DNA from 4 places in the Pseudomonas sp. DR48 genome. Region 1 is predicted to be linked to each of the others. Evidence: predicted binding sites of a transcription regulator. Region 1 holds the regulator's gene; each other region holds the start of a gene.
The links. The regulator FliA, encoded in region 1, starts transcription of late flagellar genes. The targets are predictions, from matches to a motif close to CTAAAGTTTNNNNNNNNNNNGCCGNTAA.

Region 2: K5K95_RS26490 (methyl-accepting chemotaxis protein) is a predicted target of FliA. The motif match lies at 2,182-2,209, and genes of this name have one in related genera.
Region 3: K5K95_RS01500 (methyl-accepting chemotaxis protein) is a predicted target of FliA. The motif match lies at 2,941-2,968, and genes of this name have one in related genera.
Region 4: K5K95_RS12635 (methyl-accepting chemotaxis protein) is a predicted target of FliA. The motif match lies at 2,519-2,546, and genes of this name have one in related genera.

What each region holds. Positions count from the first base shown of each region.
Region 1 is NZ_CP081946.1:3,734,583-3,740,431, forward strand. Features, by position in the region: gene flhA (flagellar biosynthesis protein FlhA) at 1-433, shown strand, start outside; gene flhF (flagellar biosynthesis protein FlhF) at 445-1,779, shown strand; gene fleN (flagellar synthesis regulator FleN) at 1,896-2,726, shown strand; gene fliA (RNA polymerase sigma factor FliA) at 2,723-3,463, shown strand; gene K5K95_RS16865 (chemotaxis response regulator CheY) at 3,630-4,001, shown strand; gene K5K95_RS16870 (protein phosphatase CheZ) at 4,025-4,813, shown strand; gene K5K95_RS16875 (chemotaxis protein CheA) at 4,869-5,849, shown strand, end outside.
Region 2 is NZ_CP081946.1:5,857,290-5,863,138, forward strand. Features, by position in the region: gene K5K95_RS26470 (hypothetical protein) at 1-229, opposite strand, end outside; partial or broken gene K5K95_RS26475 (aldehyde dehydrogenase family protein) at 197-295, shown strand; gene K5K95_RS26480 (MarR family winged helix-turn-helix transcriptional regulator) at 361-819, opposite strand; gene K5K95_RS26485 (NmrA family NAD(P)-binding protein) at 871-1,752, opposite strand; gene K5K95_RS26490 (methyl-accepting chemotaxis protein) at 2,239-3,804, shown strand; gene K5K95_RS26495 (SDR family oxidoreductase) at 4,097-5,158, shown strand; gene K5K95_RS26500 (DUF190 domain-containing protein) at 5,179-5,517, opposite strand; gene K5K95_RS26505 (gamma-glutamyltransferase family protein) at 5,716-5,849, opposite strand, start outside.
Region 3 is NZ_CP081946.1:319,850-325,698, forward strand. Features, by position in the region: gene K5K95_RS01485 (glycerophosphodiester phosphodiesterase) at 1-102, shown strand, start outside; gene K5K95_RS01490 (PepSY domain-containing protein) at 265-570, shown strand; gene K5K95_RS01495 (hypothetical protein) at 662-1,102, opposite strand; gene K5K95_RS01500 (methyl-accepting chemotaxis protein) at 1,214-2,836, opposite strand; gene K5K95_RS01505 (transporter) at 3,101-4,123, shown strand; gene K5K95_RS01510 (inorganic phosphate transporter) at 4,347-5,849, shown strand, end outside.
Region 4 is NZ_CP081946.1:2,804,830-2,810,678, reverse strand. Features, by position in the region: gene K5K95_RS12640 (NmrA family NAD(P)-binding protein) at 1-169, shown strand, start outside; gene K5K95_RS12635 (methyl-accepting chemotaxis protein) at 912-2,468, opposite strand; gene K5K95_RS12630 (hypothetical protein) at 3,012-3,263, shown strand; gene pstS (phosphate ABC transporter substrate-binding protein PstS) at 3,404-4,435, shown strand; gene pstC (phosphate ABC transporter permease subunit PstC) at 4,509-5,474, shown strand; gene pstA (phosphate ABC transporter permease PstA) at 5,474-5,849, shown strand, end outside.

The DNA.
Region 1 (5,849 bases):
CGCCGAGGCCATCGCCAACAATGCCGCCAAGAGTCAAGATACCGCCGCGCTGGTCGCCGCGGTGCGCGTCGGCGTATCCCGTGCAATCGTCCAAAGCATTGTGGGGACTGACTCCGAGCTGCCAGTTATCACTCTGGAGCCAAGGTTGGAACAGATATTGCTCAATAGTCTTCAGAAGGCAGGACAAGGCTCGGAAGAGGGCGTTCTGTTGGAGCCAAGCATGGCTGAGAAGCTGCAACGCTCGTTGATCGAAGCGGCGCAGCGTCAAGAAATGCAAGGTCAGCCGGTGATTCTGCTGGTGGCCGGTCCGGTTCGCGCGATGCTCTCGCGATTCGGCCGACTGGCAGTCCCGGGTTTGCATGTGTTGGCTTACCAGGAAATTCCTGACAACAAGCAAGTGACCATCGTTGCGACAGTAGGGCCCAACGGCTGAGGTAGTGGTTTATGCAAGTTAAGCGTTTTTTCGCCGCCGATATGCGTCAGGCCATGAAACTGGTTCGTGATGAGCTGGGCGCTGATGCCGCGATTATCGGCAATCGCCGGATCGCTGGCGGTGTCGAACTGACGGCTGCCCTCGATTACAAATTGTCGGCGCTGGCCCCGCGCGTTCCGAACATGGAACTCGAGGATGAGCTGCGCAAGACCCAGTCGCGGATCGTTACCGCCCAGGCTGAATTGAGCCTGCGTGGCGAAGGCGAGACCGACGGCGACAAAACCACCAATCGGCAGTTGTTCGCCGGCCTGCCATTGACCGCCGCCGAACCGCTGATAGAGCCAACTTACACCCAGCCCCGTCGTGCTGCACCGGCCCCGGCGCCAGCGGCAGGCGGCGTCGATCCACGGGCGTTCGACTCGATGCGTTTCGAGCTCAACAGCCTGCGCGAACTGATGGAAGTACAACTTGGTTCCCTGGCCTGGAATCAGCTGCAAGGCAGCCGTCCGGCCCAGGCCAACCTCTGGCGTCGCCTGCAACGCATCGGTTTGTCCGGCCCGTTGTCGCGCGATCTGCTGGCGATGATTACCGATATTGAAGAGCCTCGTCAGGCCTGGCGCATGCTGCTGGCGCACCTGGCGCGGATGATCGCCACACCGGAAGTCGAGCCACTGGAAGAGGGCGGCGTGATTGCCATGGTCGGCCCTGCCGGCATGGGCAAGACCACCACCCTGGCCAAGCTCGCGGCGCGTTACGTGCTCAAGTACGGCGCGCAAAACATCGCGCTGGTGAGCATGGACAGCTACCGTATCGGTGCTCAGGAACAACTCAAGACGCTGGGCCGGATCCTCAATGTGTCGGTGACTCACATTGATCCGGGCCAGTCGCTGGTCCAGGCACTGGAACCATTGCTGCGCAAACGCGTGGTGCTGATCGATACCGCGGGCCTGCAGGCCAGCGATCCGGCACTGCGCATGCAGCTCGAAAGCCTGGCCGGCCGTGGCATCAAATCAAAAAATTACCTGGTGCTGGCAACCACCAGCCAGAAACAGGTTCTAACGGCCGCTTATCACAGTTACAAACGCTGCGGGCTCGCTGGCTGCATCCTGACTAAACTGGATGAAACGGCAAGTCTGGGAGAGGTGTTAAGCCTGGCAATCAGTCATGAATTGCCGGTGGCCTACCTGACGGATGGCCCGCGGATTCCGGATGATTTGCATCTGCCGCGTCGTCATCAGTTGGTCAGTCGCGCCGTTAGCGTGCAAATGCAGGAAGAACCCAGCGAAGAAGCCATGGCTGACATGTTCGCTGATATTTACCACAGTCCGACCAAGCAGGTTGGCTGAGGTAGTAATGAACAGTTTTCGTACCTACATCGATGGTCTGCCATGCATTGTTCCGTTTGTGAACGCGCAGCCAGTAATGTGGCCTCCGTCTATGCAAGACAAGGTAAAGAAATAACATGGGCAGCATGCATCCCGTACAGGTGATCGCGGTGACCGGCGGCAAGGGTGGCGTCGGCAAGACTAACGTGTCAGTGAATTTGTCACTGGCCCTGGCTGAGCTCGGCCGTCGCGTCATGCTGTTGGACGCCGACCTGGGGTTGGCGAACGTCGACGTCCTGCTGGGACTGACACCCAAACGTACCCTGGCCGACGTGATCGAAGGCCGCTGTGAGCTGCGCGACGTTCTGTTGCAGGGCCCCGGCGGCATCCGCATCGTCCCGGCCGCGTCCGGCACCCAGAGCATGGTTCATTTGAGCCCGGCTCAACACGCCGGCCTGATCCAGGCCTTCAGCGACATCGGCGACAACCTCGATGTCCTGGTGATCGATACAGCTGCAGGTATTGGTGACTCGGTAGTCAGTTTTGTTCGCGCCGCGCAAGAAGTCTTGCTGGTGGTGTGCGACGAGCCGACTTCGATCACAGACGCCTACGCACTGATCAAATTACTGAACCGCGATTACGGCATGAACCGCTTCCGCGTGCTGGCCAACATGGCGCAGAGCCCGCAGGAAGGTCGCAACCTGTTTGCCAAGTTGACCAAGGTCACGGATCGCTTCCTTGACGTCGCCCTACAATACGTCGGCGCCGTGCCTTACGACGAAAGCGTACGCAAGGCTGTGCAGAAGCAGCGCGCCGTCTACGAAGCCTTCCCGCGCTCCAAGTGCGCCCTGGCGTTCAAGGCGATTGCGCAGAAGGTCGATACCTGGCCGTTGCCTGCCAACCCGCGTGGGCACCTGGAGTTTTTCGTTGAGCGTCTCGTGCAACAGACCGCAGGACCCGTCCTATGACAGCCAGTGGCTACAACCTCTACAAGAAGTCGGCACGTGACGCGCAGTACGAGCTGATCGAGCGTTACGCGCCACTGGTCAAACGCATTGCTTACCACCTGCTGGCACGTCTGCCAGCCAGTGTTCAGGTTGAAGATCTGATCCAGGCCGGCATGATCGGCCTGCTTGAAGTGTCGACCAAATATGACGCCAGCAAGGGCGCGAGTTTCGAGACGTACGCGGGCATTCGAATCCGCGGCGCGATGCTCGATGAAGTTCGCAAGGGGGACTGGGCACCACGTTCGGTCCACCGCAATACCCGCATGGTCAGCGACGCAATTCGCTCGATTGAAGCTAAAACCGGTCGTGACGCTAAAGATCACGAAGTTGCGGCCGAACTCCAATTGAGTCTCGACGATTATTACGGGATTTTGAACGACACCCTGGGCAGCCGGTTATTCAGTTTCGACGATCTGTTGCAGGACGGCGAACACGAAGGGCTGCACGAGGATGGCGCGAGTGCACATCTGGAACCGTCACGCGATCTGGAAGATGAACGCTTCCAGGCGGCGCTGGCGGACGCGATTGCCAATTTGCCGGAGCGTGAGCGACTGGTGTTGGCGCTGTACTACGACGAAGAGCTGAACCTCAAGGAAATCGGTGAGGTCCTTGGGGTCAGCGAATCCCGGGTCAGCCAGTTACACAGCCAGTGCGCGGCCCGCTTGCGGGGGCGTTTGGGGGAGTGGCGAGCGCGCTGAAGGCAGTGTGGGGACACTGCGAGCGGGACCGGTGCGGGATTAGCTGCACCGGTCGCGATTTGTTGTGCTCCAGACAGTCATCGAGTGCATTGCCGGATTGATTGAAATGGCGTGTCCAGGTGCTGGGCGCGTTTAAGACTGCTTGGAGGTCGAATTGGACAAGAACATGAAAATCCTCATCGTTGATGACTTCTCAACGATGCGGCGGATCATAAAAAACCTGTTGCGTGATCTTGGGTTCACCAACACGGTCGAGGCTGACGATGGCACTACTGCCATTCCGGTTCTCAACAGCGGCAGCATCGACTTTCTGGTAACGGACTGGAACATGCCTGGCATGACCGGCATCGATCTGCTGCGCCACGTGCGCGCCGATGAAAAGCTCAAGCACCTGCCAGTGCTGATGGTCACCGCTGAAGCCAAGCGCGAGCAGATCATCGAAGCGGCCCAGGCCGGTGTTAACGGCTATGTGGTCAAACCCTTCACGGCCCAGGCGTTGAAAGAAAAAATCGAAAAGATTTTCGAACGCATCGGTTGAGACACTGCGTCACCGGGGGAGCTATGGACACTAACGAATCTTCACAGGGCGATTTTGAATCGACCCTGAAAAAACACGCGGTCGAATTGGTCAACAGCCTTGAAAAGGGCAAGTTCGGCGACGCTGTGCAACTGATCCATGAGCTCAATCAGACCCGTGACCGCGGCCTGTATCAGGAGGTGGGCAAGCTCACTCGCGAGCTGCATAGCGCGATCGTCAATTTCCAGATTGACCCGAACATGCCGCAAGCCGAGGAAGTTTCCCAGATCACCGATGCCACCGAGCGTCTGGGGTACGTGGTCAAACTGACCGAGGCCGCCGCCAACCGCACCATGGATCTGGTGGAGAACGCCACACCGCTGGTCAACGGCCTGAGCCAGGAAGCCCAGGCATTGAGCACGGATTGGGGGCGGTTCATGCGCCGCGAAGTCGGGGCTGAAGAGTTCCGTGAACTGGCGCGCCGGGTCGACGGTTTCCTGACACGCAGCAGCGAAGACAATCGCACGGTGTCGAGCAACCTCAACGACATCCTGCTGGCTCAGGATTACCAGGACCTCACCGGTCAGGTGATCAAGCGCGTGACCCAATTGGTCACCGAAGTTGAAAGCAATCTGCTCAAGCTCGTGCTCATGGCCAGCCAGGTAGACCGTTTTGCGGGTATCGAACATGACCGTGAAGCGATGCTGGCTGAAAAAGATCCACAAAAACATCTCTCTCAGGGTGAAGGTCCGCAGATTCATGCCGATAAAAGAGAAGACGTTGTGTCCGGTCAGGACGATGTGGACGATTTGTTATCCAGCCTAGGATTTTAGAGTTTCAACATTCTAGGTTTTTTAGGTTTTTAGACCTTTAGGAGCACCCCCCTTAATGAGCTTCGGCGCCGATGAAGAGATCCTTCAGGATTTCCTGGTTGAGGCCGGCGAGATTCTAGAGCAACTGTCCGAACAGCTGGTCGAGCTTGAAAGCCGACCTGATGATGCGGACCTGCTCAATGCAATTTTTCGCGGTTTTCACACTGTAAAAGGGGGCGCCGGCTTCCTCCAGCTCAACGAGCTGGTGGAGTGCTGTCACATCGCCGAGAACGTGTTCGACATCCTGCGCAAGGGTGAGCGTCGCGTCGACTCTGAACTCATGGACGTTGTTCTCGAAGCGCTGGATGCAGTGAACAGCATGTTCACCGAAGTCCGCGAACGCAGCCCGATCACGGCTGCGACGCCGCAATTGCTTGCGGCACTGGCCCGTCTGGCCGAGCCGCAGATGGCCGACGAAGCTGCTCCGGTGGCCGAAGTGTTCCAGGCGCCGGTCGCTGAAGAGTCGGGAGACATCACCGATAACGAATTCGAACTACTGCTGGACTCGCTGAACGCCGTCAAGGCTCAGGCTGAGGCACCGGCGGCTGCGCCCGTGCAATCGGCACAAGCGGCGGCCAGCGACGAAATCACCGACGCCGAGTTCGAGTCGTTGCTCGATCAACTGCACGGCAAAGGCCAGTTCGCCGTCGATGCGGTGGCAGCGCCTGCACCTGCGGCACCGGCTGCCCCGAAAGCGGCAGGCGACAGCTCCGACATCACCGACGACGAATTCGAGGCATTGCTCGATCAGTTGCACGGCAAGGGCAACTTCGCCGTTGACGCGCTGGAATCGGCCATAGCCGCTGTACCAGCCCCGGCTGCGCCGACCGCTAAAGCGGCTGGCGGTGATCTGATCTCCGATCACGAATTCGAATCGCTGCTCGACGAATTGCATGGCAAAGGCAAGTTCACCGAAGTGGGCACCGGCACCGTGGTGACGGCTCCTGCCGCCAAGGCGCCTGCTGCTGCGGCGAAACCAGAACCTAAAGTTGAAGCG
Region 2 (5,849 bases), 2.1 Mb from region 1:
CAGCAATCGCGCTGAGCAAGCGTCGTCGTGGATTCCAAATCGTCAAACACCAACCGCTGCGCCACTCCTCTCCTAAACTGAAGTACTCGCTCCATGGCTCAAAAACAGGAGTGACGTCTATGCGAAGACGCTCCGCCCTAATGCCCTCAATCCAGTTGAACACCACAAGATCATCCCGATCTTCAAGTCCAAGCACTTCGAGCCAACGGTGCTGGCCGACGCGCAGCATGACGACGAGATCGTACGCCGCGAAGTATTCGGCCCCGAGGTTGCGGTGACCAAATTCACCGATGAAGGCTAGGCGCTGGATTGGGGACTTGCACCGCTAAGACACGGGATACCTGGTCACCCAGAAGCATCTCACTCATCCGAAATTCCTCTCACATCACCGACTTTCACTTGAGCCAGATCCTGCCGGAGCGAAGCCACGTTTTCAGTGCCATTCAATTGCTCGAACTGACGCTGGGCTTCTTGCCAGAGAGGAGCGGTTCGTTTGAACAAGCTCCTGCCCTCCTCGGTTAGCTCTGCCAGGCGACTTCTGCCGTCCGTGGGTGAGGGTCTCACCAAAATTAATCCGCCCTTCTCCAGAAAACCCGCCATTTTCCCCATTGCCGTGCGCTCGATATCGAGACGCTCAGCAAGGGTATTGATGGATGCGCTCCCCATCTCATGGAGAGCGGCCAAGGTCAGGTACTGGGTGATGCGCAGACCTGATGGCTCAAGCTGAGCATCGTAAAAACGAGTGATCTGCCGGCTGGCTTTCCTTATCGCGGAACAATTGCACTGGTCGATCCCTAACGATTGGCTAACCGGCAGCATGTGTGTATTTCCTCGTGACCACTGATAATTATTTCAAGTGCCCGGGGCTGGTTACGCATAGGCGTCCCGGTACTTTTCGACGAAGGCCTGCACGGACAAGGCAGGTGTACCGGTAATCTTTTCAACGACGTCATTCACACCGGCGAAAACGCCAACCTGGTAATCCTGAGCGACCTCAACCAGATGTTGTGTCAAAGCGGCCGGGAACTGGTACTCGTGCGTCATTTTACGCTCGAACTCTGAAATCGATATCGGCGCGTACTCGATTTTCTCACCCAGCACTTCACTCATGGCCGCCGCGATTTCGTTTTGATTCATCTCGACCGGGCCATGGAGAGTGTAAATCTTACCCTCATGCCCTGCGGGTTTGGCCAGGATATGGGCGATCACACGTCCCTGATCATCCGAAGCGATGGGGGCGTGACGGCCATTTCCAAAGGGGAACTCGATTTTTTTACTGGCCCGGATTTCCTTGGCGAAATGAGGGTACGCGAGCCAATCGGCGAAAAACGTAGGACGCAAATGAGTGGTTGGCACACCCGACCAGTCGAAGACACGCTCAGATATCCAGTGATCCTGCGCCAGATGACTCTTGGACTCGCGTCGCGCGGAAATCTGCGACATGTTCACGATCGCATCTACCCCGGCCTCTTTCGCGGCCTGAGCAAAATACGCCGCCCCTTGGATGATTCCCGATGCCAACGGATAAAGGAAATAGGCCGAACGGATACCCTCCATCGCAGAGCGAATGTCATCGATATTGGTGAAATCGCCGATGGCAATTTCAACGCCACGCGCCCTTAGAGCGGCGGCTCGATCATCGTCCTTGCGCACATAAGCGCGGACACGTTTACCCAACTTCAGCAGCTCATCGATGGTAGCTCCACCGGTACGCCCCGTTGCACCACTAACAAGAATTTCAGCTGCGCTCATGATCTTGGCTCTCTCGGTTAGCTGGAGCTAATGCTCCTTGGAAAATCCAACATAAGAGCATATGCCCCTATGTGATTTAATTTAAGAGCACATGCTCGTATTGTCAACGAATGTAGATGACCGTCCAGCAGATCGAAAATCTCCCGCAATAAACCGAGCCGCTGGCACTGCATCGCGAACTCCAGGCTAACGCCACGAATGGCTTTACTGCTGTCCACAAGGACGTTGGCAGGAGAAGGGAGACGCCTGCCTAACGGCGCGCCGTTTCGTTACGGACTTCGAAAGGGCCAAAAAAAAGCGTTCTGACACTCCAAAAGCTGCTTATCTAATACATAAAAAGAATATAGAAAAGGCCAAAATCGGATCGATCAAAACCAAAAAAAGCTCAATACAACTCATTGTTATTAATAGATTTTTTTGAAACACCTACTAACCTTTTCCTGGCATCTGCCGATGGCTTTTAACAGGACACAAGGAGCAGTAGGAATGAGAAACAATCAACCAGTAACGCAGCGCGAAATTGCGCTAGCACCTCAACAAAAACTCATCTCAGCAACAGATGCTCGAGGAGTGATTACTTATTGCAATGATGACTTTGTCGAGATCAGCGGTTTCGACCGAGCTGATCTGATCGGAGCTCCTCAAAACATCGTCCGCCATCCTGACGTCCCATCCGCCGTATTTGCCCATATGTGGGGCGCTCTAAAGCTAGGCACCCCTTGGATGGGGATCGTCAAAAACCGCTCCAGGAATGGCGACCACTATTGGGTCAACGCTTACGTAACACCGATTTTTGAAGGCAGCCAAGTGGTTGGCTTTGAATCGGTCAGGGTCAAACCAACCGCTGAGCAGATCCGACGCGCGGAATCCCTCTACAGGCGCATCAGTCAGGGAAAACCTGCCATTCCCACTCGTGACAAGTGGCTGCCTTCTCTGCTGGACTGCTTGCCGTACGTCGTCATGGGCCTGGTGGGCACCTTGAGTGGCCTGACTCTCAATTCATCCATAGCTATTGTCGCCACAGTAGGTATATCCGTTCCGCTCGGACTGATGACCTCTCGCTGGCAAAAGCAAGGAACCATGCGTTTGTTGCGGATGGCTGAGCCCTCCACTTCTGATCAGTTGATTGCACAGATGTACAGTGATGAGCGTGGGCCTCAGGCGCGTTTGGAAACTGCCTTTGTGAGCCAGGCCGCGCGCCTGAAAACCTGCCTTACACGCCTGCAAGACACCGCAGAGCAACTCAGTGGGCTAGCCGGGAGATCCGACATACTGGCCTCCGAGAGTTCAACTGGACTTGATCGCCAGCGCGTCGAGACCGAGCAAGTGTCCGCTGCGGTCAATCAGATGGCGGCGACCACGCAAGAAGTTGCGAGCCACGTCCAGCGCACCGCTGACGCCACCCAGGAGGCTAACCTGCTGACCGGACGCGGACGCGAAATTGCCCGAGATACCCGCGAAGCGATCCAGCGCCTCTCAGCAGTGGTGGGTGAAACGGGGGAAACCGTCGCGCAGTTGGCCAAGGACAGCAATGAAATCGGAACAGTGGTCGACGTAATCAAAGGTATTGCCGATCAAACCAATCTACTTGCACTGAATGCCGCGATCGAGGCCGCGCGCGCTGGCGATATGGGTCGAGGGTTCGCGGTGGTGGCCGACGAGGTACGCCAGTTGGCACAACGCACGTCTGAGTCCACCAAGCAGATCCATGACTTGATCACCAAGCTTCAGACTTCCTCTAACAACGCCGTACAGACAATGGAAACAGGTCATCGTCAAGCCGAAGAAGGTGTGGCGTGGGTACTCGAGGCGGACAAGGCGTTGGTAGGTATAAGTGAAGCCGTAGCCAACATCACTGATATGACAACGCAGATTGCGGCCGCCACTGAAGAGCAAACCGCCGTCGCCGAGGAAATCAGCCGGAACATCACCACCATCGCCCAGCTGGCGGATCAGACGTCGGAGCAAGCTCATCACTCAGCAGAACTAAGCAAGGAGTTGACCAAGACAGCTGCAACTCAATATTCGTTGGTCGAGCGCTTCAATCGATAGTCCCAACGCGCTGAACCACCGGCGCAGATTGCCTGGGCCGCCAAAGACAATCGCTGCTTTCCAACTCTCGTTCGTACTCCTCTTTCTCCCCAACTAACCAAGGGCCCTCAAAGGGCCCTTTTGTACCCAACCCGACAATCACCATCAGGCAGGACTCGAAGGCGGTGGTTGGCCAAGCGACTATTCGATGCGAATAATCTGCCAGGTACATAGGGAACGCCAATGCGTATCCGCCTTAGATTGAACCTCTGCTGCTAATGCGGGCTCCCAACTCAACATCCAGGAGAAACGTATGACTCAGACAGCATTGGTCGTGGGCGCCAGCGGCATCGTTGGCAGCGCCATCAGTCAGTTACTGATCGACAACAAGTGGCAGGTCGCCGCGCTGTCGCGGCATCCGTCACAGGCCCCCGGAATGATCCCTATCGCGGCAGATCTTCAGGATCCGGCGTCGCTGGAACATGCGCTGGCGGATTTGAAACCCACTCATGTATTCATTACCACATGGTCAAGGCAAGCCACGGAGGCCGAGAATATTCGCGTCAACGCCGCCATGGTACGCAACGTACTCGCCGCCATTCGCCCGGCCAAGAGTGTTGAGCACGTAGCACTGGTCACCGGCCTCAAACACTACCTCGGCCCGTTCGAAGCGTATGGTAGAGGTAGCCTTCCTCAAACACCTTTTCGCGAAGAGCAGGGTCGTCTGGACATCGAAAATTTCTACTACGCCCAAGAAGACGAACTCTTCGCCGCCGCTGAAAAGGACGGCTTCACTTGGAGCGTGCACCGCCCGCATACCGTTACCGGGGTTGCCGTAGGAAACGCAATGAACATGGCCACCACCCTCGCCGTCTATGCATCGATTTGCAAAAAAACCGGTCGTCCTTTTGTGTTTCCAGGATCAAGGGTGCAGTGGGACAGCCTCACCGATATGACCGACGCGCGTCAGCTGGCGAAACAACAAATGTGGGCAGCCACCACACCGGCTGCGGCCAATCAGGCATTCAATGTGACCAACGGCGATATATTTCGTTGGAAATGGATGTGGAGCAGAATCGCCGACTATTTCGGCGTGCCTCCGGCCGATTACCCCGCCACCCTCTCCCCACTTGAACAGCAAATGGCTGACGATCAAGTTGCCTGGACGCAAATCGTAGCGGAACACGGTTTGAAAGAATCCGATATAGGGCGCCTGATCTCCCCGTGGCACACCGACGCTGACCTCGGTCGACCCATCGAAGTTGTCACCGATATGTCAAAAAGCCGGGCTATGGGTTTCACCGACTACCAAGCGAGCGATCAAGCATTTTTCGATGTGTTCGACAAACTGCGCGATATGAACTTGATCCCTTAGGCCGTCTTATCTCCACGGAGTCAGGAAGGATTCGGAGGATTGGCCTTTTTGCCGACGGTGCCCATCTCGACGGGAGTTTTTATGTAGAACACAGAGATTTCTTCAGCGTCCAATCGCTTGAATAACCTCTCGGACTCATCCTCGGTAATAGCCATTCGAATTTCCGTCGGCTGATCCGCCAGCTCAAAAAAGTGCGATGAGTGCAATTTCCCTGTGTGCCCGAATCCTTCGATTCCCGTGCAGAGGGTCGCGCCGCGCAATCCCATCTCTTTAGCCACGTCGACGATCCATTCGCCCAGCATCTTTCCCTGATAACGACGGTTCTGCTGGGTAAAGAAAATCACTAGATAACCTTTCATCTTCATCTCCTCAGCGTGTGCCAATCATTTGAAAGGACAGAAGCCCGGCAGCCGGCATCGCCAACGACGCTACGACATGCATGAAACCGGGCCGAACGCCCAAACAGATTCGCAGAGACTCAGGGGCACGCTCTGCATCCGTTACTCGAACTGACGCAGAGCATATTGATTGTGCAGAAGCGGCCGAGTCGTCTTTCGTTACCACACAGCAATATGTGAATCGGCCCTCGGCTCGGTACCGCCGCACAGCACACCAGTCTCCGGGTCCCGGATGATGATCTGCCCTCGCCCATAATTAATCAGGTCGCAATCGACCTGAATCCGGTGTCCGC
Region 3 (5,849 bases), 3.4 Mb from region 1:
GTCGATGGCATCTTCACCAACCGCGCCAGTGAACTGCTGAAGTTCTACAAGCGTCCGGCGGCGGGGACTGTTGCGCAGTTGTTGCAGAACAACGGCTACTGATCCAGGACCGAGGTGTGCCCATCGCGGGCAAGCCACGCTCCCACAGGGTCCATGTGGTCCTGTGGGCATCGGCTCGGCGGCGATGCCGGAGGAATTAAGGGTGAATTAAGTTGCCTTGGTTAACATGATCCACTTAAACGGATCACCCAAGGAAAGAACTTCATGAAAACCCTGACTGCCCTGTTCACTGCCGCCGCCCTGACATTCACCGCTGGCCTGGCCCATGCAGATGTCCGCGTCGACCAGATCCCTGAACTGGTCAAGAGCGGCAAGATCAAGCCACTGGAAGACATGAACCAGGCCGCGTTGAAACTGCACCCGGGTGCGACCATCACCGACACCGATCTGGATAACCACTTCAATGGCTACGAATACGAAGTGGAACTGAAAACCGCTGACGGCAAAGAATTCGACGTGGACTTCGACGCCGCCACCGGCAAAGTCCTGAGCAACAAACAAGACGTCTGATGCACACAAAACAAAGCCGCGCGATCTTCGGATCGTGCGGCTTTTTTGCATTCAGCTCCTGATGAAGGGGATGACGTTCAGCCTTCGAGCATCAAGCCGTCGTGCTGACCAACGAACCCGATGTGCTGGAACTGGATTGCTGCAACGCCTGCAACAACGCCGCCGTCGCCGTCTGCAATGAACCCGAGGTGGTCGCAATCTGCGACTGCGCCGCCGCTACGTCAGCCGCTTTGGCATCAGCACTTTCCTGCTTGGCCTGGGCGGCTTGCAGTCGTTGCTGTTCCTCCTGCAATTGCTTTTGCAACTCGGCAATCTGCTTGCGCAGGGCTTTCACCGAATCGGATTCTTCGCTGCTGCTACTGGAGCTGCTGCCACCTGACGCGGGCGCGCCACCGGCAGCCACCTTGGTGCTGTCGGCAGACGCGGTGCCGGTTGCCGTGGTGGAAGTGTCGTCAGTCTTGTCACTGATCGTGGTTTTGCTGGTGGGCGTGGAGAGGGTTTGATTGATCGAGACGGAGCTGATGCTGACCATGGGATTGATCCTTTAAGGGTTCAGGGTAATCCGGTCATCGACATCCGTTCAGCGGACTTGAGATCGACTGTGTACCGACTCGGTAAGCAAACCGGTACACAGCCATTGCCATCAGGCGCTCAGTCGCGATGTCACTTCATTCAACTGCCCCGACAAGCCGTGCAGATTGTGGCTGGCCGCTTCGGTGCGCCGCACGCTGTCCAGGTTGGTGCTGGCGATGCTGGTGATTTCGGTGAGGTTGCGTGAGATGTCTTCGGCCACCGAGGTTTGCTCTTCGGCGGCGGTGGCGATCTGGCGGTTCATGTCGCGAATGGCTTCCACGGCATGGGTGATCCGCTCCAGCATGGCGCCGGCCTGGGTCACTTGCTCGACGCTTTCTTCACTGCGCGACTGCCCGCTTTCAATGGCCTGGGCCGCATCGACTGCGCCGGTTTGTACGGTTTGAATAATCTGGTTGATCTCGATGATCGATGCTGCCGTGCGCTGGGCCAGGCTGCGTACTTCATCGGCAACCACCGCAAAACCACGCCCGGCTTCACCGGCACGTGCCGCTTCGATCGCCGCGTTGAGCGCCAGCAGGTTGGTTTGCTCGGCGATGCCGCGAATCACTTCCAGCACCTTGCCGATCCGCCCGCTGTCGGTTTCCAGTTGGCGAATGACCGTGGCGGTATTGGCGATTTCGCCACGCATCCGGGTAATGGTGTGAATGGTGCCCTGCATGACTTTTTCGCCTTGCTGGGCGGACTGGTCGGCATCGTCGGCAGCACGTGCCGCATCGGCGGCATGACGCGCGACTTCCTGGGCGGTGGCGGACATTTCGTTCATCGCCGTGGCCACCTGATCGGTGCGGTTGAACTGATCGTTGGTGCCGCTGGCCATGAGGCTGGCGATGGAGTTCAGTTCACCGCTGGCGCTGTCCAGGTCCTTGGTGCTGCGCTGCAAGCGGCTGAAGGTGTCGGCGAGGAAATCACGCAGGGTGTTGGCGGCTGTCGCCAACTTGCCCAGCTCATCCTGACGGGTGCTGGCCACACGATCGGCGAATTTGCCCTGGCTGAGTTGCGCGACGTATTCGATCAGCTTGCGAATCGGTTCAACCAGGTTGCGGTTAACCAGCCACAGGCTCAACAGGCCAATCAGCAAGCCCGAGGCGAGCATCACGATGGTTCCCAGCAGCACCGTGCGATCGGCGCCGGCACTGATCAGCTTCGATTGCTCGGTGCCCTGCTTGCGCAATTCACTGACCAGTTCGCTCATCTGATCGCTGGTTGCGCGGTCCACCCCTTTGACCGCCGTGTCACCCGCCGTTGGATCGGCACCCGCGGCCACGTACGCATCGCGGCCCTTCTGGTAGGCCGCGCCCAACGAACGGTGTTCGTCACGCAGGCGTTCGATGCGGGTCTTGAGTTGCGAGTCGATCCCCTTCTGCCCGGCCAGCTCGCCAAGGATGCCCTGCACATCACGCTGGCGGTCTTCGAATTGCTTCCAGTATTTGTCCAGATCCGCCGGTTGCTTGCCGCGCAGCAGGACGTTTTTCCATTCCTGGACCTGCACCTTGAATTGCAGGTTGGCCTCATCGATCAATTGCGAGGTGTGCAGCGGCCCGTCAATCAGATTCGCGTAGCTCTGGACACCGCTGGACAGGAAATGAAAGCAGGCCAGAGCGATCAACAACATCGCCAACAGGCTACCGCTCAACAAGGCGAGAATTTGTGCTCTCAGGGATTTTTGCAGCATCGAGTGATACTCACGACAGGGGTGGAACACGCCGAACAAAGCGTGAAAGGCATTCGGACATCCCTGTCTGCAACATTGGCTGGTGGCCACGGCCACATGCGTTGTGATCGGCGTACCAAAGCGGTTCTTGAGCTTAATCCGACCACCGGCAAAGCAATCGTTTGCGGCTATTTTTGTGTCACAAAAATGTCATCGTGCCTTGCGATGATGCGGCCCAAGTGAACCTGTAAAACCCGCGACAGGCGCCTCTCCTTGCGAGCCCTCATGAACCACAGCATCGACCAAACCCATCGCGACACGGACCTGTTCGGTCTGCTCTACGGTTTCAGTTTTCGCCCGGGCGAGCGCGGTCGCGAGATCGATTCGGCCAAGGCGCTGCAATGCTTGCAACAACCGGACGACAGCGACGAATTCCTCTGGCTGCACCTCAACCTCGCGCATGCCGCCTGCGAGCGCTGGATGAAAAGCCACCTGGAACTGCCGGAAGAGTTTTTCGAAGCGCTGCATGAAGGCTCGCGGTCGACGCGCATCGAGCATGTCGATTCGGCGTTGCTGGCGGTGGTCAACGATGTGGTGTTCAACCTCTCAAGCATGGTGTCGTCGGATGTCTCGACACTGTGGGTCTGCGCCCGCAGTCGGTTGATCATCAGCGCGCGCCTGCAACCGCTGCACTCGGTGGACAAGCTGCGTTCCTCGGTGAAAGCCGGCGAGCGCTTTCGCTCACCGCTGGAGTTGCTGGTGCATTTGCTGCGCGATCAAGGTGAAGTGCTGACTCAGATCGTGCGCAAGACCAGCCTCAGTGTCGATCAGATTGAGGATGAGTTGCTGTCCTCGCGACTGTCGACCAACCGCGCCGAGCTGGGCGCCAATCGCCGGGTGCTGGTGCGTTTGCAGCGGTTGTTGGCGCTGGAGCCGGGGTCGTTGTTGCGCCTGCTCAACCGTCCGCCGCAATGGTTGCAGAAAGAGGACGTCAAGGAACTGCGCAAGTCCACCGAGGAGTTTGCGCTGATCATCAACGACCTCACGGCGCTGGGTGAGCGGATCAAGCTGTTGCAGGAAGAAATCGCGGCCAACCTCAACGAACAAAGCAACCGCACGCTGTTCACCCTGACCGTGGTCACGGTGCTGGCGCTGCCGATCAACATCATCGCCGGTTTCTTCGGGATGAACGTGGGCGGGGTGCCGCTGGCCGGGGATCCTGAGGGGTTCTGGATTCTGGTGGCACTGGTGGCGACGTTTACCCTGATCGCCGGGCGCTGGGCGTTTCGCAAGCGTCAGGATTATTGACCCTCCACACGTGATCGTTCCCACGCTCCGCGTGGGAATGCATCCATTGACGCTCCGCGTCACACCGGGAAGGGACGCGGAGCGTCCCGGGCGGCATTCCCACGCGGAGCGTGGGAACGATCATTCGGCCCTTAAAAAACCAAACCCTGACCTGACGCAATTCCTCTGTAACATTCAGCAACGATCATGGGCGACACTCCTTCCCTCCCCAGGACTGTCCGTCATGGCTACGCCTTCCCTCTCTGCCCAGACGCAAGCGGCCACCAGAAGCGCCAAGCCGCAATTCGACAAAAAACCCAGCCTGTTGACCCTCGTGATCTTCTTCGGTTTGCTGGCCAGCGGACTGTTGTTCACTGCTTACAGCCTGATGCACGACATGAGCGAACTCGGCACGGTGGTCACCACCTGGACGCCGTTCCTGCTGTTGGGTGTGGCGCTGCTGATCGCCCTGGGCTTTGAGTTCGTCAACGGTTTCCACGACACCGCCAACGCCGTCGCCACGGTGATTTACACCAACTCGATGCCGCCAAACCTGGCGGTGGCCTGGTCCGGGTTCTTCAACTTCCTGGGGGTGCTGCTTTCGAGTGGTGCGGTGGCGTTCGGCATCATCGCGCTGCTGCCCGTGGAGCTGATTCTGCAAGTCGGTTCCGCCGCCGGTTTCGCGATGATCTTCGCCCTGTTGATCGCGGCGATCCTGTGGAACCTCGGCACCTGGTGGCTGGGTTTGCCGGCCTCCTCGTCGCACACCTTGATTGGCTCGATCATCGGCGTCGGCGTCGCCAATGCCCTGATGCATGGTCATGACGGCACCAGCGGCGTGGATTGGGCGCAGGCGACCAAGATCGGTTATGCATTGCTGTTGTCACCGCTGGTCGGTTTCGGCTTTGCCGCGCTGTTGCTGCTGGCCCTGCGCGCGTTTGTCAAAAATCGCTCGTTGTACAAGGCTCCGGTCGGCAACACGCCGCCGCCGTGGTGGATTCGCGGCATGTTGATTGTGACCTGCACCGGCGTTTCGTTCGCCCACGGTTCCAACGACGGCCAGAAAGGCATGGGGCTGATCATGTTGATTCTGGTCGGCACGTTGCCGATGGCCTATGCGTTGAACCGCACGATGCCGGCCGACCAGGCGCTGCAGTTCGCCGCCGTCGCCGAAGTCACCCAGCAAGCATTGGTGAAAACCGCGCCGCTACCGGCCCCGGCCGATCCGCGTCCGGTGCTGTCCGAATACGTGCGCAGCAAGCAAGCCACGCCACAACTGATTCCAGCCCTCGCCGCCCTCACGGGCAGCATCGGCGCAGAGGTGAAGGGTTATGGCTCGCTGTCCAAAGTACCGGTCGAGGCCGTGGGCAACGTGCGTAACGACATGTACCTGACCAGCGAAACCATTCGCCTGATGGACAAGAACAAGGTCGGCAACTTCGACGCAGACACCACCAGCAAACTGCAACTGTTCAAGCAACAGATCGACAACTCGACGCGCTTCATTCCGCTGTGGGTGAAGATCGCCGTGGCGATTGCGCTGGGACTGGGCACCATGGTCGGCTGGAAACGCATCGTGGTGACGGTCGGCGAGAAGATCGGCAAGACCCACCTGACCTACGCCCAGGGCGCCTCGGCGGAAACCGTGGCGATGCTGACCATCGGTGCGGCAGACATGTTCGGATTACCGGTGTCGACCACCCATGTGCTGTCTTCAGGCGTGGCCGGGACCATGGTCGCCAACGGT
Region 4 (5,849 bases), 930 kb from region 1:
GAGCGACGGCCTACAGCCTTTCCTCATTCAGCATCTGCTGGAAGTTGCCAAGGACTACCAGCACGGCGTGTTCGAGGGTGAGGATTCCATTATTGGCAAAGTTACGGGACAGTCACCGATGACTGTTCAAGCGTTCGTGACCTTGCACAAGGAACTATTCAGCAGATAAAGCCCTTGTCGAGTTGCGATAAGCGTTGCTATAGCCAGACACCCGTAAGCCAACCTGCCTCCGGGTTTCACACGTTGCAGGGCAGTATCCCTTGTTATGGAATCTGGTAGCACAATGTCGAGCCTACTTCATGGCGTCAGGTAAACCGGTCGAAATAGAGAGCCTAAGATCAACAAAAGTTGAGTCATGACCGCTATATTGGATCAATTTCTGCCTGTCGCCCCCGGCAGCTTTACTCAGTTCACCGCTCAACTCGGATACGAAGCACGCTAGACAAAGCGGATGTGAACAGTTGTCAGCCGAATACAAGCGCGCGGCCAAGTGGCGTGCAATTTCGCAAGGTATTCCAGTTGGTATTCCAACTAAAAACCAAAACGAATCTTAATCATAAAAATCAATATGATAAAAGCCAGATTCAGATTACCCCGGCCCACCAAATACGAAGCAAAACAAAACCCGCCAAGTGCGGGTTTTGTTGCATCTGGGGGTTGGGGATTTGTAGCTCGACCATGGCCTGCGAAATGCGCGATCTCACGGGGCAGCGTAAATCTGTAGGCGCGAGGCGTGTTTAGCTGACAAAAATCGACTGACACACCGTGTGCGCTGATACTCCGGCTCTATCACGCCTCTTCCTACAGTGCCGGGGAAAAGCCAAACGCGATTTTTAAATAAATGCGTCCCCTTTTCTCCCTTAAATAAATGCGTCACCTTTTCTCACCCTTTTCTTCACTTTAGAGCAGCCTTACAGTCGAAAGCGCTTAACCAACCCATCAAGTTCATGACCTAAGCGTGCCAATTCAATGCTTGAGGCGGCTGTCTCATCACTAGCGCCAGCGGTTTGTTCAGAGATATCGCGCACGTTCAGCACGCTACGGTTGATCTCTTCAGCCACGGCACTCTGCTGTTCAGCGGCTGAGGCAATCTGCTGATTCATCAACTGAATTGTAGAAACCGTGCGGGTAATATTCTCAAGAGATGTACCGGCGCGACGAGTTAATTCAACACTACTATCAGTCAATGTACGACTGCTCTCCATAATGCTGGATACCTCTCGAGTGCCGCTTTGCAAGCTGGAGATTAGCTTTTCAATTTCTTCGGTGGATTGCTGGGTACGCTGCGCCAGGCTACGAACTTCATCGGCAACTACCGCAAAACCTCGTCCAGCTTCGCCAGCTCGCGCTGCCTCAATGGCGGCATTGAGAGCCAGTAAGTTGGTTTGTTGGGCGACGGCCTTAATAACATCGAGCACACCGCCGATTTTGGTACTTTCCTCTCTGAGATTGCTCATCGCCACAGTGGAGTTGCCGACTTCGATAGCTAGGCGCTCGATTTGAGCCACGGCCTCACCAACAACTTGGTCGCCTTCGCGGGCCTGCTGATCTGCGGCAGCGGCGGCGTCAGAGGCCTCCTCAGCATTGCGCGCTACCTCTTGCACGGTGGAGGTCATTTCGTTCATTGCAGTAGCAACTTGGTCGGTTTCGACTTTTTGGCTGTTCACGCCGGCACTAGTCTGCTCAGTGACGGCTGACAACTCTTCGGCAGCGCTAGCGATCTGGATGACGCTAGCGCCGATACCGCCAATCAATTCACGCAGGCTGGTGGTCATTTGTTGCAGGCTTCTCTGCAATTGCCCTAACTCATCGCGACGATTGACCTCCAGATCCTGACTCAAATCGCCGGAGGCAATACGATCGACGTCCGTGAGGACATGCTGCAACGGTGTAACTATTTGCCGAGTAATGACCCAGGCCGCGAGGACGCCGAGCAGTAACGCCAGCGCAGCGATACTAGCAAGCATGGTTTTAGCAAAAGACGAGTCGGCATTGCGCTTGGCGGATTGTGACGCTATCAACTGCTTGGTGGCACTGAGCAGGATGTCGCCTTGCGCACTCATTCGGGCGAATACCGGAGCCAAATCTGTTCCCGCCTGGCTTAAGGAGCCAAAGGCATCGCGGTACACCTTGACCGCGGCTATCTGCTGGTCAATCAGCGCCAAATCGCTGGGCGAGGTCAGGCTGGCACGCGCAGTGTTCAAATGTTCAGTGAGCTTCTCAAGCGTCTGTAGGATTAACTGGGAGCCATCGCCCTTGGGGTTGAGTTCTACCTGCAAACGATGAACTCGCAAGTCCTTGGTCATCTCGGCGACACGAGCAATGCTCTCTATCTTGACGCCCCGCTCATCAAGACTATTGATTGCTATCCAGCCAGTGAAAGCGAGTAGAGAAGTAAGCGCCAGTACCAGGCCGAAGCCAGTACCTAGTTTGGTGCCTACACGGATATTCCTGATCCAATCAAACATACATGCTCCATGCAGTAGATTACGTTTACTAGCGGGCGAATCTCAGAACCTTATCGGCCGGCTCGTCACTATGTTGAGCAATAACGTGTTAGGCAATGTCTCTCGAGGCTCGCCCTCATGAATGAGACAAAAACATGCCAAATTAATGTCGAATGCCCCAGTTGCGAAAACATCTCATGAATGATCAACGATAGCTGTTCCAGCGTCAGGTTTTGTCAGGTTCCAGCGTGTAGAAAACGACACTCTGTGGCCCACCAAATACGTAGCAAAACAAAACCCGCCAAATGCGGGTTTTGTTGCATCTGGGGGTTGGGAATTTTGGCTCGACCATGCCCTGAGAAATGCGCAATCTCACCAGACAGCGCAAACCTGTGGGAGCGCGGCTGCCCGCGAAGAGGCCTGTTTAGTTACCAGAAAACGACTGACACACAGTGCGCCCTGAGGTGCCAATTCCATCACAACCAAATTCATGCCCGATCCCGTATCCTCAGGATTTCGTCAGGGTCCCCAGTGCCTTTTTCTGCAACCCACCCGAGATCTCATATGAGTAACCTCAAGAAGCTATTCGCAAATGCCCGGTCCGGCTTATCTGTTCAGGAAAAAATCTCTGATGACGGTTGGCAGGCAATCGCTGAGCAATGTGGTGCCGCTGAAATCGAAGAGATCGAACAGCGTATTGCCAGGTTACGAGCAGAGCTGGAAACGGTTGAGGAGTGGGACGGAGATACTCAAGACGACATACATCTCGCGATTTCCAGCTTTACCCGATTACTGAGGTCCGCGAAAGCACGCTAACGTTGCTGGCAGTGATAGAGCCACAAGGATTCAACATGAACAAAACCCCCACCCCAAGCACCCTAACCGCCCAACCATCATAAAAACTTCACAAACTTGCTTCAAAGTTCGGGAGCCCGTTATCACAAGGAGTTCCTTTAATGAAAAGTTTGATCAAGTCTGCTGCGCTCGCCGTTACGGTTTCTCTTTGTGCCTCCTCAGTGTCTTTCGCTAATGACAGCGTCCGCCTGACTGGTTCTGGTGCCAGTTTCCCTGCACCGATCTACCTCACCTGGTTCAAGGATTTCAGCAAGAAAGCCACTGGCGTCACCGTGGATTACCAATCCAAGGGCAGCGGTGCGGGTGTGCAGGACTTCCTGAACAAAACCGTTGATTTCGCGGCCAGTGACTCGGCAATGAAAGACGAAGACATCGCCAAGGTTGCGGAAGGCGCGCAGTTGCTGCCGATGACTGCGGGTGAAATCGTGCTGGCTTACAACCTGCCGGGCAGTCCCAAAGGGCTTAAATTGCCGCGCGACGTTTACTCCAATGTGTTCCTGGGCAAGATCACTCGCTGGAACGATCCAAAGATCGTCGCGGCCAACCCGGAGCTGAAACTGCCTGACATGCCGATCACGGTTGTCGTACGTGCAGACTCCAGTGGTACTACCGCGGTATTTACCAAGCACATGGCTTCAATCAATCCTGAGTTCAAAAAGGAGCTGGGTGAAGGCAATACCGTCAACTGGCCGGCCAGCGACAAGTTCATCAAATCGCCCAAGAATGATGGTGTAACAGCCACCGTACGCCAGACCCCGGGTGCGATCGGCTACATCGAATACGGTTTCGCCAAGCTGGCTAAAGTCGACTTTGCCCAGTTGCAGAACAAGGCCGGCGCTTACGTTGTACCGAACGCGGAAAGTGGAGCAGAGGCTCTGGCTGCGGTGAAGATGCCGGAAAGCCTGGTGGCCTGGCTGCCCGATCCGGATGGCGCCAAGTCCTACCCGATCACGTCCTACACCTGGATGATTTTCCGCAAGCAGAACGAGAGCCCGGCCAAGGCCAAGGCTATGCGCGAAATGGTCGAATACAGTCTGACCGAAGGCCAGAAAATCGCCGATTCGATGGGGTACATCCCCCTGCCGCAATCGGTCGTCGATCAGGTTCGTAAAGCTTCCGCCAACATCCAGTGACGCTCGCGAGGCTCCTTCGGCGTGCGCTATCAGCCTCGCCGAAGGGATTTCCCCCACGCTCCGGAATTAGCCCATGAACAAGCCATTTGTCGTACCGGTTAATCCGGACTCTGCATGCCAGCCCCCTTCTGCAAAGGATTTCCTGCTTGATCGCACCTTTCGCGCGCTTGCGCGGATTGGCGTGGTTCTGGTTCTGGCGCTGGTGTTTGCCTTGGTATTCGAGGTGGGGCGCAAGGCTCTTCCCGGCATCGAGAAGCACGGTCTGGACGTCCTTTTGGGCTCCGTCTGGGATGTGAACCAAGGCAAGTACGGCATTCTGCCGGCCATCTGGGGCACGCTCTACAGCGCCCTGATCGCGTTGGTGATCGCAGGCTTTTTCGGCGTCAGCATGGCGATTTTCCTGACCCAGGATTTCCTGCCTGCCCAGCTTGCAGCCATTTTTCGCACCATTGTCGAGTTGCTCGCGGCGATTCCCAGCGTCGTTTACGGTCTGTGGGGGATCTACGTGGTGATTCCAGCCATTCGGCCTCTCACGGACTGGTTGAACAGCGAACTGGGCTGGATACCTTTTTTCGGCACGACCTTGAGCGGCCCAGGCCTGTTACCCGCCGCCTTGGTGCTGGCCATCATGATCCTGCCGACGATTGCCGCCGTTTCGCAGGATGCCCTCTCGGGCGTACCGATGAAAACCAAGCAAGCCGCCTATGGCATGGGGACTACCCACTGGGAAGCGATTCTCAAGGTGATGGTGCCATCCGCTGCCACCGGCATTTTCGGCTCACTGGTACTGGGCCTGGGTCGGGCCTTGGGTGAAACGATGGCCCTGGCGATGTTGGTCGGCAACTCGAACAATATTTCTCTTTCTCTGTTTGCACCGGCCAACACGCTGGCAGCTTTGCTGGCGCTGAACTTCCCCGAAGCGGGGCCGACCGAGGTTGAAGTGTTGATGTATGCCGCACTGGTACTGATGTTGATCACCCTGATAGTGAACGTCATCGGTTCCATGATCATGGTCTATGCCCAGCGGGGTACTAAATGATGAATGACCTCAGTTCTACTGCAGCCGCGCTGCCAAGTTTGCAGCGCAAATTTGAAGGCCGCGCCCTGCGCAGCCTGGTGTTGACCACTCTGGTCTGGGCGGGCGCCCTGCTGGCCAGCGTGCCGCTGATTTCCGTGCTCTACATGCTGATTACCCGTGGAGGTGCCCGTCTGCGCCTGGAGGTGTTCACCGAACTACCGCCGACCGGGTTCGAGACCGGCGGTGGCTTCGGCAACGCAATGGCAGGCACCTTTGTCATGGTCGGTATCGCAGCCGCAATCGCGGTTCCGGTCGGCATCATGGCGGCGGTCTTTCTGGCTGAACTGGGACCGGACAGCAAGCTGGCCAACGCCGCGCGCTTCGCCGCCAAGATGC